DNA from 3 places in the Lysinibacillus sp. NPDC096418 genome. Region 1 is predicted to be linked to each of the others. Evidence: predicted binding sites of a transcription regulator. Region 1 holds the regulator's gene; each other region holds the start of a gene.
The links. The regulator LexA, encoded in region 1, represses DNA repair genes until DNA is damaged. The targets are predictions, from matches to a motif close to CGAACATATGTTCG.

Region 1 (4,296 bases):
GATGTCCTGGAGTTAATGAATCCCATTGACGGAAGTTCTTAATTTCCTCCATTGGTAAGCCATAGCCACCAAGGTGAAGTAAGCTGTATAAAAGCATTGAACCGTGACCTGCTGAAAGTACGAAACGGTCGCGGTTAGTCCATTTTGGATTAGCTGGATTGTGGCGAAGTTGTTTCGTCCATAGCGTGTAAGCCATTGGTGCAGCCCCCATTGGTAAACCTGGGTGACCTGAATTTGCTTTTTCAATTGCATCGATTGACAATGTTCGGATAGCATTAATCGCTAGTTGATCCGCATGTTGAGTCATGATATTGTGACATCCTTTCTCGTCCTAGATATTGTACTTTTACAGTTTAGTCAAGATTCCATAAGAAAACAATGCTTTTGTAATACTACGTAAGATTTATGAAATACTAAATCAAAAAAACGTCACATTAATTCAAGAATTTATTCTTTTTGGCTTGCTTTACCTTTTCTGGCGTTACATCATTTCCTTCTGCATCCACAATTTTCACATTTTCGATTGTATCACGCATTGTTGCACGGAAGGTGTCTAAATATTCTTTACGAAGTGCTGAACGTTCCTTCGCCTCTGCTTCTGTTAGATTTCCTGCTTTTGCCTTTGCTGATAATTCATTGATACGATTAATTTTTTCTTTCGATAACATTATTCCACACCTCTTTCGTACTTATACTACTACAAAAGTATGCAAAAAAGATTAGAAGAGCAAATTATTTGCCTTCTAATCTTTCTTGGTGTTCTTGGAATCTTCGATGTACAGTAGCTTTACTGACATTAAAGCCTAAACCTCTAAGCGTTGTTGCAATTTCTTGAAAAGTAAAGCCTTTGTTACGAAGCTGGATAATCTCTTCAATCGGTACTTCTTTTCGCTCTTGTCCATATGCATTTCCACGATTCGTTAGATTTTTTTCAGGGCGGTAACCGTTTTCGACTGCACGGCGCATACCGCGGCGGATTTTTGCATTATGAATTTTGCGCTGATACTCTTCTACAATCGCTAATATTTCTAGTAACATCGTGTCCATTTCATTTAGCTGAACTGGTCCTGAATCTTCCACCGAAAAAACATCTGTTTCCGTTTTTTGCAATAAATGAAGGACTGCCATACGCGCATTACCACGGCCTAAACGTGTTTCATCTTGAACGAAAAGAGCATTCACGCCTTCTTCTTTTATAAAATCTAGCATTTCAAGGAGTCCTTCTCGCTCAACATCATAGCCACTATGCTTGTCTTTGAAGACACCTTTTATACTGTAACCTTGATTTTTTGCGTAGCTTACAAGTTCATCTTCTTGTCGCTCAAGTGATGAGCTTTGCGTCTCTTTTTCAGTACTAACACGGCAATAGACAACAGCCGATTGTTTTTCATTCATCATTGTTCATTTCTCGCAATTTCTATTGTATTGATGGGTTTAGCTTGCTCGCCAACTACTGGAATAACTAATGACTTTCCTGCCACGATTTTCGAATCTGTTAATTCATTTTTTAGCTTCACGATTTGTATCCACTCATCAGTAGCCATTTTACCACGATGTAGTTCACCTAACGACCATAAACTATCGCCATGTTTGATATCAATTTCTTTATATGTAATTTCTCCAGGATCAGTTATTAAGAGATATCCTGCAAATAATACGCAAGCTCCTAGTAAAATTGAAATATGTATGTTTTTTTTCATCCAACTCATTATCAATTTCCCCTTTTAGAATGTTTGTTCGGAATGTATGTTCTCATAATAAAACGAACAAACGTTTTTGTCAAACACTTTTCGAACCTATGTTTGCATACGTGTTCGCATTCTGCTATACTATTTAATAAGGAAAACGAGTACATAAAGTTAAAGAGGTGAGCATTATGAAAAAAGTTTCGAAAAGGCAAGAGGACATTTTAGCATTCATCAAAGAAGAGGTTCGTGCAAAAGGTTATCCACCATCTGTACGTGAGATTGGAGAAGCTGTAGGACTTGCTTCTAGCTCGACTGTGCATGGTCATTTAGCACGTTTAGAGCAAAAAGGCTTAATTCGCCGTGACCCAACAAAACCACGTGCGATCGAAATCCTAGAGCCTGAAGATACCATTCAAAAGCAAAGTGTCATTCACGTGCCTTTAGTTGGTAAAGTAACGGCAGGTTCACCAATTACCGCGATTGAGAATATCGAGGAATACTTCCCATTACCAGACACATACGGTACTAGTGAGGATCAACTATTCATGCTAGAAATTATGGGTGAATCCATGATTGAGGCAGGGATTTTGGACGGGGATTTAGTCATTGTAAAGCAAAAGTCAACAGCGAATAATGGTGACATTGTTGTAGCGATGACAGAAGAAGATGAAGCAACAGTTAAACGCTTCTACAAAGAAAAAACGCATTTCCGCTTACAACCTGAAAACGCTACGATGGAACCGATTATTGTGGACCAAGTTTCGATTTTAGGACAAGTAGTTGGTCTTTATCGCCGCGTACAATAGTAAAAGTTAAAGCTGCCCTACCAGTCTAAATCTGACTGTATTGGACAGCTTTTCTATTATTATTATTTTGTTTTATATGCCTTACTAGCCTCGACAAATGCTTTAAATAGCTGTTTCGCCGCTTCATTTCCCGCAATTGCTAGTTCCTCAGGGTGCCACTGAACGCCTAAACAAAAAGGTAATGCTTCATGCGCTACAGCCTCGATTATGCCATCACTCGACGTTGCAACAACATTCAATGACTCAGCCAGCACATTGATTGCCTGGTGATGATACGAATTAACAGCAAGCTGCTTTTGTTCAATAATTTTCATTAATAAATTACCTTCGTCAATATTTACATAATGTGTTGCAACACCTCTAGCTGCTTGTTGTGCATGCTTTAATAATTTATTACTTTGAACTTCCGAATCGATATCCTGATATAATGTACCCCCAAGTGCGACATTAAGTAATTGAATACCTCGGCAAATTCCGAAGATTGGCATTTCTCTCTCGATAGCTCTATTTGTCAATGCAAGCTCAACCATATCGCGTTCAGGATAAATTTGCCCTAATTTCGGAGACGGTTCTGCACCAAAATAGAATGGATGCACATCATGACCACCCGAAAGTAATAACCCATCTGCTATAGATAAAACCTGCGAGACATCCTCATCAACACCAAATGGCACTATGATTGGTATCCCGCCTGCTTCTAGTATACTCTTACTATATGCCGCATTTAAACGTGAAGATAAATCATCCTCCGCACAAGCGGTAATTGCAATTACCGGTTTCAAAATTTCATTCCCCCATTAAAAAATTTCAACTTTCTTCCATAATATAAAGTACCACTCATAAATCTTATCGCCATAGAAATACACAATAATCGCCGCAAGGGCAATCGATGGACCAAATGGCACATGCTTTTGTTTCTCTTGTTCCCGTACACGTAGAATCATAATGCCCACAAATATACCAATCACAGCTGCTAAAAACAGCGTCAATAGAGAATCTATCGTGCCTAGCACGAGCCCGATTAAAAAGAATAACTTAATATCGCCCCCACCCATACCACCACGTGACAACACAGCAATGCTATATAATATGCCAAATCCTACAACAGCACCTAGTAAACTATCCCACCAAGGCGTTAAAGGAGATAAAATCCGCCCGACGATGAATAGCGGCAAAAAGAAAATCAGCACTTTATCAGAAATCAACATGTACGAAATATCCGATATAACAATGATGACAAGTAGTGAAATAAATAGCAATGCCATCAAAAACTCCACATTAAATCCAAGTTGCCAATAAGCAAAAACAAATAACCCGCCTGTGATAAGCTCCATTAACGGATAAATCCATGAGATTTTGTGCCCACAACCACGACACTTCCCGCCTAACAATAAAAACGACAACACCGGTACTAAATCTAGTAGCTTCAGCTGACGTTGACATATCGTACAATGTGAAGGTGGCGATACAATTGACTCCTTCATCGGTACACGTAAGCCAACTACATTAAAAAACGAACCAAAGACTAGTCCAAATACAAAAATCAAACTACTAATTAGCCAATCCAATATGTTCCTCCGCTTCCTCTGAATCGACCGCCATCTCTTACTATGTATCATACATGTTTTTTTGTTTTATTTACCAAAAAAAGTGTGCTTCCACCGAATTTTTTTGGCGGAAACACACTCACCTTAAATTTTAGCCTTGAATGACGTAACATCCTCATCAAGTACGAAGCCTGTACCTCGTTGTTTGTGTGCGTAGGTAAAGAACAATGCAGTAATGGCAATCGCCCCTACAGC
Region 2 (4,296 bases), on a different contig from region 1:
ACATTATCGATTAAAGGTCATAATGCATACGGTTATTTGCAAGCTGAAAAGGGTGTACACCGTTTAGTACGTATATCACCTTTCGATTCTTCAGGTCGTCGTCATACGTCGTTCGTGTCTTGTGATGTTATGCCAGAATTTGATGATAATATCGAAGTAGATATTCGTACAGAGGATTTAAAAATTGATACGTACCGTGCAACTGGAGCTGGTGGTCAGCATATTAATACGACGGATTCGGCTGTTCGTATTACGCATATTCCAACAGGGACAGTAGTGCAGTGTCAGGCAGAACGTTCACAAATTAAAAACCGTGAAAAAGCGATGACGATGTTAAAGGGTAAATTATATCAATTAGAAATAGATAAACAACAAGCACAGCTCGATGAAATTCGTGGTGAGCAAAAAGAAATTGGTTGGGGTTCACAAATTCGTTCTTACGTCTTCCACCCTTACTCAATGGTAAAAGATCATCGTACAAATGAAGAGACAGGGAATGTTAGTGCAGTAATGGATGGCGACGTTGATCCATTCATCAATGCTTACTTACGTTCACGTATTGGATAATAGATTAGCCTCAGGAGTAAATGAATTCCTGAGGCTTTTGTTTACTTAAATTTTTGAAATGGAGAGTGGTGCGTTAACTTTTCTCGTTCTTCTACATAGTGTTTATAGAGCATCGAAGCGTTGACAAATTGCTTACTGATAGATGCATATTTGACAGGAAGTTCGATTCGTACACCATTAATTAATGTTAGCAGACTACCAGATTCACTAGGTGTGATATTTTTAATAGCATGTAGTCCAATCCAAATATTATGTTCAGAGTTTGGTGAATAGGTTGGTAGAAATATACAAGGGAGTCCGAAATCGTAAGCAACGACAATTGGTAATTTGTGTTGGTTGCCAAAGAATCTTTTTGCTGAATTTTTAGCTGCTTCATAAGTTGTACCGAGAGAAAGGCAGGATTTTCGAATAACATGCATAGGCTTTCGTGTCACAATTAATTCATTGTGCTTATCGATAACACATGTGAAAATTTTTGATTCGTGTTTAACTGGCTGCAATAAATACGTATTAAATGACATGAGATAAGCATTAACATATTTGTTTGACATAGCGTTTCCTCCTTATTTCTGAATGTAATACTAAGGATAATGCTAAAATGTAAAATTAGGTAATGGCTTATTTAGCGAATTTACTAAGAAAATTCATCAAATAATGTAGGGTTATTCGGCTAATATGTTCAGAAAATTCGATAAATGGTATGTTTTCGGTTAATTGTACATTGCATTTTTATTTCAATTTTCTTATAATTTAAGAAAGGATCGAGGTGAGATCGTTGGATAAATATTATTCGTACACAGATTTTTTGAGAGCTGTCAGTCAGTCGAAAAAGGTTAATGAGGCAGAAAAATTATTGAACGAGATTTATTTAGATTTATTTTTAAATCGTATCCAGCGTACGTATCGCGAAGAACAACTGACTGTTCTGATAGATAAGGCACTCGACGAAAGGGATGAACACGCTTTTCATCTTTATGCAAGCGAACTTGAGATGTTACACCAAGTTGCGAGTGAATAATATGACAAACCCGCTCTTCTGGAATAGGAGAGCGGGTTTTTTCTTTATATTGGATATGTTGAGGAAAGACTTAGTTTGTCGTAGAAGTGATCTGAAATGGCGAAGGGATAATTATTCTTTCAATCAATCGAAACGTACGTTCGTTAAATGTTCGATATTTTAATACTGCTATGCTAGAATAAATGTATGAGTTAACCGGAAAGGATGGGAAAAGGTGGAGCAATTTGATTTACAATCATCGTATCAGCCTAATGGTGATCAGCCTAAAGCAATTGCAGAACTTGTTGCGGGTGTTAACGCTGGAAAACGTCATCAAACTTTACTTGGTGCGACAGGTACTGGTAAAACTTTTACGATATCAAATGTAATTCAGCAGGTGAAAAAGCCAACACTGATCATGGCACATAACAAAACACTTGCGGGTCAACTATATAGCGAGTTTAAAGAGTTTTTCCCGAATAATGCAGTTGAATATTTTGTTAGTTACTATGATTACTTCCAACCAGAAGCTTACGTACCGCAAACAGATACGTATATCGAAAAGGATTCGAGTATCAATGATGAAATTGATAAACTGCGCCACTCTGCAACATCCGCCCTTTTTGAGCGTGAGGATGTAATTGTTATTGCTTCTGTTTCTTGTATTTATGGTTTAGGTTCGCCAGAGGAATATCGAGAAATGGTCGTATCGATTCGTACGGGCATGGAAATTGAGCGTAATCAATTACTACGAAAACTAGTGGATGTACAGTACGAGCGAAATGATGTGAATTTCACCCGAGGGACATTTCGTGTTCGAGGAGATGTTGTAGAAATATTCCCAGCTTCACGTGATGAACACTGTATTCGCATTGAGTTTTTCGGTGATGAGGTCGATCGCATTCGTGAGGTTAATGCGTTAACAGGTGAGATTTTAGCAGAACGTGATCACGTAGCAATCTTCCCAGCATCTCACTTCGTTACCCGCGAAGAGAAAATGCTAAAAGCTATTGAAAATATTGAAAAAGAATTAGAAGAACGACTTGCTTTACTACGTTCGGAAGATAAGTTATTAGAGGCACAACGCTTAGAGCAACGCACACGCTATGATTTAGAAATGATGCGAGAGATGGGCTTTTGTTCAGGGATTGAAAACTATTCACGGCATTTAACATTGCGTGAAGCAGGTGCCACTCCCTATACATTATTCGATTATTTCCCTGATGATTTTTTACTTGTAGTGGATGAAAGTCATGTAACGCTGCCACAAGTACGAGGTATGTACAATGGTGACCAGGCGCGTAAAGGTGTCCTTGTGGAGCATGGCTTCCGTTTGCCATCAGCACTGGATAACCGACCATTGCGTTTTGAGGAATATGAAAAACGTATCCATCAGGCGATATACGTGTCAGCGACGCCAGGTCCATATGAACTAGAGCATACACCTGAAATGGTCGAGCAAATTATTCGTCCAACAGGTTTACTAGATCCGATTATTGATGTACGTCCAATTGAAGGTCAAATTGATGATTTAATTGATGAGATTCAAGAGCGTATTACACGTAATGAGCGTGTACTTGTAACGACATTAACGAAAAAAATGTCAGAAGATTTAAGTGCATACTTGAAGGAAATGGGCTTAAAAGTGGAATACTTACATTCAGAGATTAAAACATTGGAACGTATTGAGATTATTCGAGAGCTTCGTAAAGGTACGTATGATGTGTTAATTGGTATCAATTTATTGCGAGAAGGGCTTGATATTCCAGAAGTGTCACTGGTGGCGATTTTAGATGCGGATAAGGAAGGGTTCCTGCGTTCTGAACGTTCACTGATTCAAACGATTGGACGAGCAGCGCGTAATTCGAATGGGCGTGTCATTATGTACGCTGATAAGATGACTGATTCGATGAAAAAAGCGATTGATGAAACGAAGCGTCGTCGTATGTTGCAAATGGCATATAACGAGGAACATGGTATTACGCCTACAACAATTGTCAAGAAGATTCCAGATATTATTCGTGCTACACAAGTGGCGGAGGAAGATGAATCTTACGTGACAAAAGCGACAAAAGGTAAGAAATTAACAAAGGCAGAGAAGGAGAAATTACTTGCTTCTCTTGAAATAGAAATGAAGGAAGCAGCGAAGGCACTTGACTTTGAACGTGCAGCTGAACTTCGCGATACTATCTTTGAATTGAAGGCAGAAGGGTGATTTTGTGAAAAATACAGAAATCGTTGTGCAAGGTGCACGTGCACATAATTTAAAAAATATCGATGTCACAATTCCACGTGATAAGCTCGTTGTTTTAACGGGCTTATCCGGTTCGGGAAAATCTTCACTTGCATTTGATACGATTTATGCGGAGGGGCAGCGTCGTTATGTTGAGTCGCTGTCTGCTTATGCGCGTCAATTTCTTGGGCAAATGGACAAACCTGATGTAGATGCGATTGAAGGGCTATCACCAGCCATTTCGATTGACCAAAAAACGACGAGTCGTAACCCGCGTTCGACAGTCGGCACAGTAACAGAAATATATGATTATTTACGTTTATTGTATGCACGTATTGGTAAGCCCATTTGTCCAAATCATGGGATAGAAATTACTTCGCAAACAATTGAACAAATGGTGGACCGTCTAGTGACATACCCAGAACGAACAAAAATGCAATTACTCGCACCGATGATTGCTGGTCGCAAGGGAACGCATGTGAAGTTACTGGAAGATTTG
Region 3 (4,296 bases), on a different contig from region 1:
GCAATTTCCATAATTATTGCTTCAACAACAGCAGGGAAGGGGACACCTTCTCGCTGTGAGGCGATACTAATCAACATAGCCGTAGGTAACATTTCTTGGTGAAAAGTAGTGATTGCCACATATAGAGAAGGGACAATCAGAGAAATGATTATACCGAAATATCTCAATAGACGTATAAGTGAACTAATTATGAAATTTTGATAATAGTCCTCTGAAGATTGTAAAAAAGATGTGAACAAAGCAGGGACAATAAGAACAAAGGGTGTACCATCCACGAGAATAGCAATTTTTCCTTCTAACAATTCAGCTGCAATGACATCCGGTCGTTCTGAATTGTAAATTGTTGGGAATATCGAATATTTACTATCTTGTATCAACGCTTCAATATAACTACTTTCTAGAATGCCATCTATGTCAATACTGTCTAAACGTTCGAGAACCTCTTTTACAATTTTTTCGTTCGCAATGCCATTAATGTACATAACGGCAATATCTGTTTGCGTTACTTTCCCAATAACCCTCGATTTTATCCAAAGGTTAGGATTTTTAATCTTACGACGTATCATGGCTGTGTTTGTACGAAGTGTTTCTGTAAAAGCTTCTTTAGGACCCCTTACGACTGATTCCGTAGTAGGTTCAGTAATTGCTCGATCCTTAGATTTTTTAGTACTTGTCGAAATTCCTTTTGGTTCACCGTCTAATAAAATGACGGTTTCTCCATTCATGATTGAACTAAACAATGTCGAAAAATCTTCAATATCTTTCACATCACCGACTGTCAAACCAGTATCTTTTAAATATTGGTTGAGTGCTTCTGATTTAACTTCAATCGTCTTATCTAAATCCAACATAAGAGATTCCATTATAAAATCCGATATTGCTGTTTGATCGGCTAAACCATCTGTGTAAACGATTGCCATGGGATGATTCTCTGATTTCCCAATAAAAAACTCCCGTATGACAATATCGTTACTATTACCAACTGCTTCTTTAATGATTTGAATATTTTTTGAAAGAGATTGATTAAGTAAATCCTTCGAAGAGCTTGATGTTGATTGAGAGGTATCGTTATTATTTTTTGAACTACTCACTTAAAAATCCTCCTCCATCTATTCATTGAGCTAATAAGAGGATATACAACTTTTTATCGAGATAAACAAAAAATCGCTAGTAAAACAAAAAGAGATTGTCTCAAAAGCCTGAGACAATCTCTAAATTGCTATTTTGTATAAGCGTAATTTAATTCATCAATGTTACTATCTACATCAATATGTAAATTATGCTCATTAAAAAACCATAAATCTTTTTCGTCAATGTAGTACGTAATGCCATCGACAACCGTTTGAGCACCAATGTCGATTGGCTCCTCGCGTGTCATACCGAGGGAAAAACCTTCGTGGAAAGGACTTAAGCCACCATATCGTGCATAAAAACGAATGTTATCACCTTTTTCAACTTCCATTTCATGCTTAAACCATTCAAGCGCTGCATCAGTTAGTGTAATCTTCATGTTATGATCCTTCCTCACTTTAAATCCATTTCACTTTTGGTTCAGTACCATTTTTAATACGAGCGATGTTTGCGCGATGGCGATAGACAATAAAGCTGAATAGACACGCCACTAAGATTAATAATGCAAAATCACCTGTAACAAAATAATAAACGATTGAATAAATAAGTGCCAGCCCAGAGGCAATGATCGATGTTAAACTAACAATTTTCGTGATTTTTAATGTGATGAAGAACGTAAAGAATAATACGATAAAAAATGGCCAAGAATAGCCAAGTACCACACCGGCAGATGTAGCAACTGCTTTACCACCACGGAAACTCGCAAACACAGGAAACATATGACCGAATACTGCTAAAACGCCAAGAATCATTGGATGAACCGTAGCTTCAGTAAAAAAAGGTAACGACGCCAATAAAACAGCCGCTGTTCCTTTTAAGACATCCATAATTGTTACAATCAGACCTGCTTTTTTTCCTAAAATACGAAAAGTATTCGTAGCGCCTAAGTTACCGCTACCGTGCTCTCGTATATCCATTTTGTAAAAGATTTTTCCAATCCATAACCCAGATGGTATAGAGCCGATTAGATAAGCACATAAAATAATAAAACCATTTATCATTGATAAGCTCCTTTCATTTCACATAAAAATTATCACTTGGTACTAATACTTTGTGATGATTATTTTACACTTTTTCTTTACAATTCACAATGTTATGAAGGAAAATACCTAATCAATCGGGAATTCTTTATCATAAGAGAAAAGCTTTCTTTAAAATATAGGTAAAAAGGGGATTTTGTCAATCTTACTTTCCTTTGGTAGAATAGAAGTCTATCTTTTATTTCTAAGTCAAGGAATAATAATATAAATTTATTTGGGCCTAGTACTGGCTATTGACAACGAATGCTATTATTATTAGGATGAGAACGTTATCAGAACATGCGTTTGTTTTTTGGAGGGGAATCTTTTGGCGAATAAACAGTCACCTAGCGTCTATAATGATGACGCAATTCAAGTTTTAGAAGGATTAGAAGCGGTGCGAAAGCGACCCGGCATGTATATTGGTTCCACAGATGGTCGAGGACTTCATCACCTTGTGTATGAAATTGTAGATAATGCGGTGGATGAAGCACTTGCTGGCTTTGGTTCTCATATCATTGTCACAATACATCAAGACCAAAGTTTAAGCGTTCGAGATTTCGGACGAGGTATGCCAACTGGTATGCACAAAATGGGCAAGCCGACGCCAGAAATAATTTTCACAGTGTTACATGCAGGTGGAAAATTTGGACAAGGCGGTTATAAAACGAGTGGTGGTTTGCACGGTGTAGGTTCATCTGTTGTGAACGCCTTGTCGACATTTTTAGAAGTAACGATTCATCGTGATGGAAAAAAATATAAACAACGTTTTGAAAATGGCGGAAACCCAGCAACAACACTTGAAGTAATCGGTAATACAAAACAAACAGGGACGCTTGTACATTTCTTACCAGATGATACGATCTTCTCTGTGACTAAATTCAACTATGATACGCTTGCAGAACGTTTACGTGAATCTGCATTTTTACTAAAAGGCTTAAGAATTGAATTAATCGATGAACGCGGGGAAGGCAAAGAGGATGTTTTCTTTTATGAAAACGGAATAGAAGCTTTCGTTGCGTATTTGAACGAGGAAAAAGACATACTCCATCCGGTTAAATATGTTGAGGGAACACAGGATGAAATCGAAGTCGAATTTGCTTTCCAGTATAATGATGGTTATTCAGAGACTATTTTATCGTTCGTCAATAACGTACGTACACGAGATGGCGGTACGCATGAAACGGGTGCTAAAACGGCATTAACTCGTGTATTTAATGAATATGCTCGTAAAATTGGCTTATTAAAAGAAAAAGACAAAAATCTTGAAGGTTCGGACATTCGCGAGGGCTTATCAGCAGTTATTTCAGTTCGTATTCCTGAGCATTTACTGCAATTCGAAGGACAAACGAAAAGTAAGCTAGGTACTAGTGAAGCACGTTCAGCAGTCGATTCTGTTGTATCTGAGCAAATTTTATATGTGCTTGAGGAGAATGCTGAGCTATCTGCGTCCCTTGTTCGTAAGGCAATTCGAGCGCAGCAAGTACGTGAAGCGGCTCGTAAAGCACGTGAAGATGCTCGTAACGGTAAGAAAAACAAAAAGGCAAGTACACTCCTGTCAGGTAAGTTAACGCCTGCACAGTCCCGTAATGCAGCTAGAAATGAATTATACTTAGTCGAAGGTGATTCCGCAGGAGGTTCAGCTAAGCAAGGTCGTGACCGTACGTTCCAAGCAATCTTGCCTCTACGCGGAAAAGTAATTAATACTGAAAAGGCGAAGCTTCAGGACATTATGAAAAATGAGGAAATCTCAACAATTATTCACGCAATTGGTGCTGGTGTTGGGACTGATTTTTCTGTAGAAGATTCCGCCTATGATAAAGTTGTCATCATGACCGATGCCGATACAGACGGTGCACATATTCAAGTCTTGCTATTAACATTCTTTTATCGTTATATGCGTCCACTAATTGAGGCAGGAAAAGTCTTCATTGCGCTACCACCGCTATACAAAGTATCTAAGGGTACAGGTAAAAAAGAAGTCATTGAATACGCTTGGACAGAAAATGATTTACAGTCCGCTATTAAAAAAATAGGGAAGGGCTATATACTTCAGCGTTATAAAGGACTTGGTGAGATGAACGCTGATCAATTATGGGATACAACAATGAATCCTGAAACACGTACATTGATTCGTGTAACAATT

Region 2: the regulator LexA is predicted to act here: its motif matches at 1,715-1,728, upstream of uvrB (excinuclease ABC subunit UvrB).
Region 3: the regulator LexA is predicted to act here: its motif matches at 2,446-2,459, upstream of parE (DNA topoisomerase IV subunit B).

Annotation. Positions count from the first base shown of each region.
Region 1 is NZ_JBIWEY010000015.1:78,415-82,710, forward strand. It holds gene tkt (transketolase) at 1-307, opposite strand, end outside; gene ACIQZG_RS13085 (DUF896 domain-containing protein) at 435-668, opposite strand; gene ACIQZG_RS13090 (YneB family resolvase-like protein) at 733-1,398, opposite strand; gene yneA (cell division suppressor protein YneA) at 1,395-1,709, opposite strand; gene lexA (transcriptional repressor LexA) at 1,877-2,494, shown strand; gene ACIQZG_RS13105 (gamma-glutamyl-gamma-aminobutyrate hydrolase family protein) at 2,557-3,276, opposite strand; gene ACIQZG_RS13110 (prepilin peptidase) at 3,292-4,062, opposite strand; gene ACIQZG_RS13115 (carbon starvation CstA family protein) at 4,186-4,296, opposite strand, start outside.
Region 2 is NZ_JBIWEY010000003.1:95,161-99,456, forward strand. It holds one part of gene prfB (peptide chain release factor 2) at 1-567, shown strand, start outside; gene ACIQZG_RS04770 (competence protein ComK) at 609-1,118, opposite strand; gene ACIQZG_RS04775 (IDEAL domain-containing protein) at 1,343-1,585, shown strand; gene uvrB (excinuclease ABC subunit UvrB) at 1,800-3,779, shown strand; gene uvrA (excinuclease ABC subunit UvrA) at 3,784-4,296, shown strand, end outside.
Region 3 is NZ_JBIWEY010000020.1:3,282-7,577, forward strand. It holds gene ACIQZG_RS14790 (spore germination protein) at 1-1,091, opposite strand, end outside; gene ACIQZG_RS14795 (HesB/YadR/YfhF family protein) at 1,220-1,510, opposite strand; gene plsY (glycerol-3-phosphate 1-O-acyltransferase PlsY) at 1,530-2,132, opposite strand; gene parE (DNA topoisomerase IV subunit B) at 2,479-4,296, shown strand, end outside.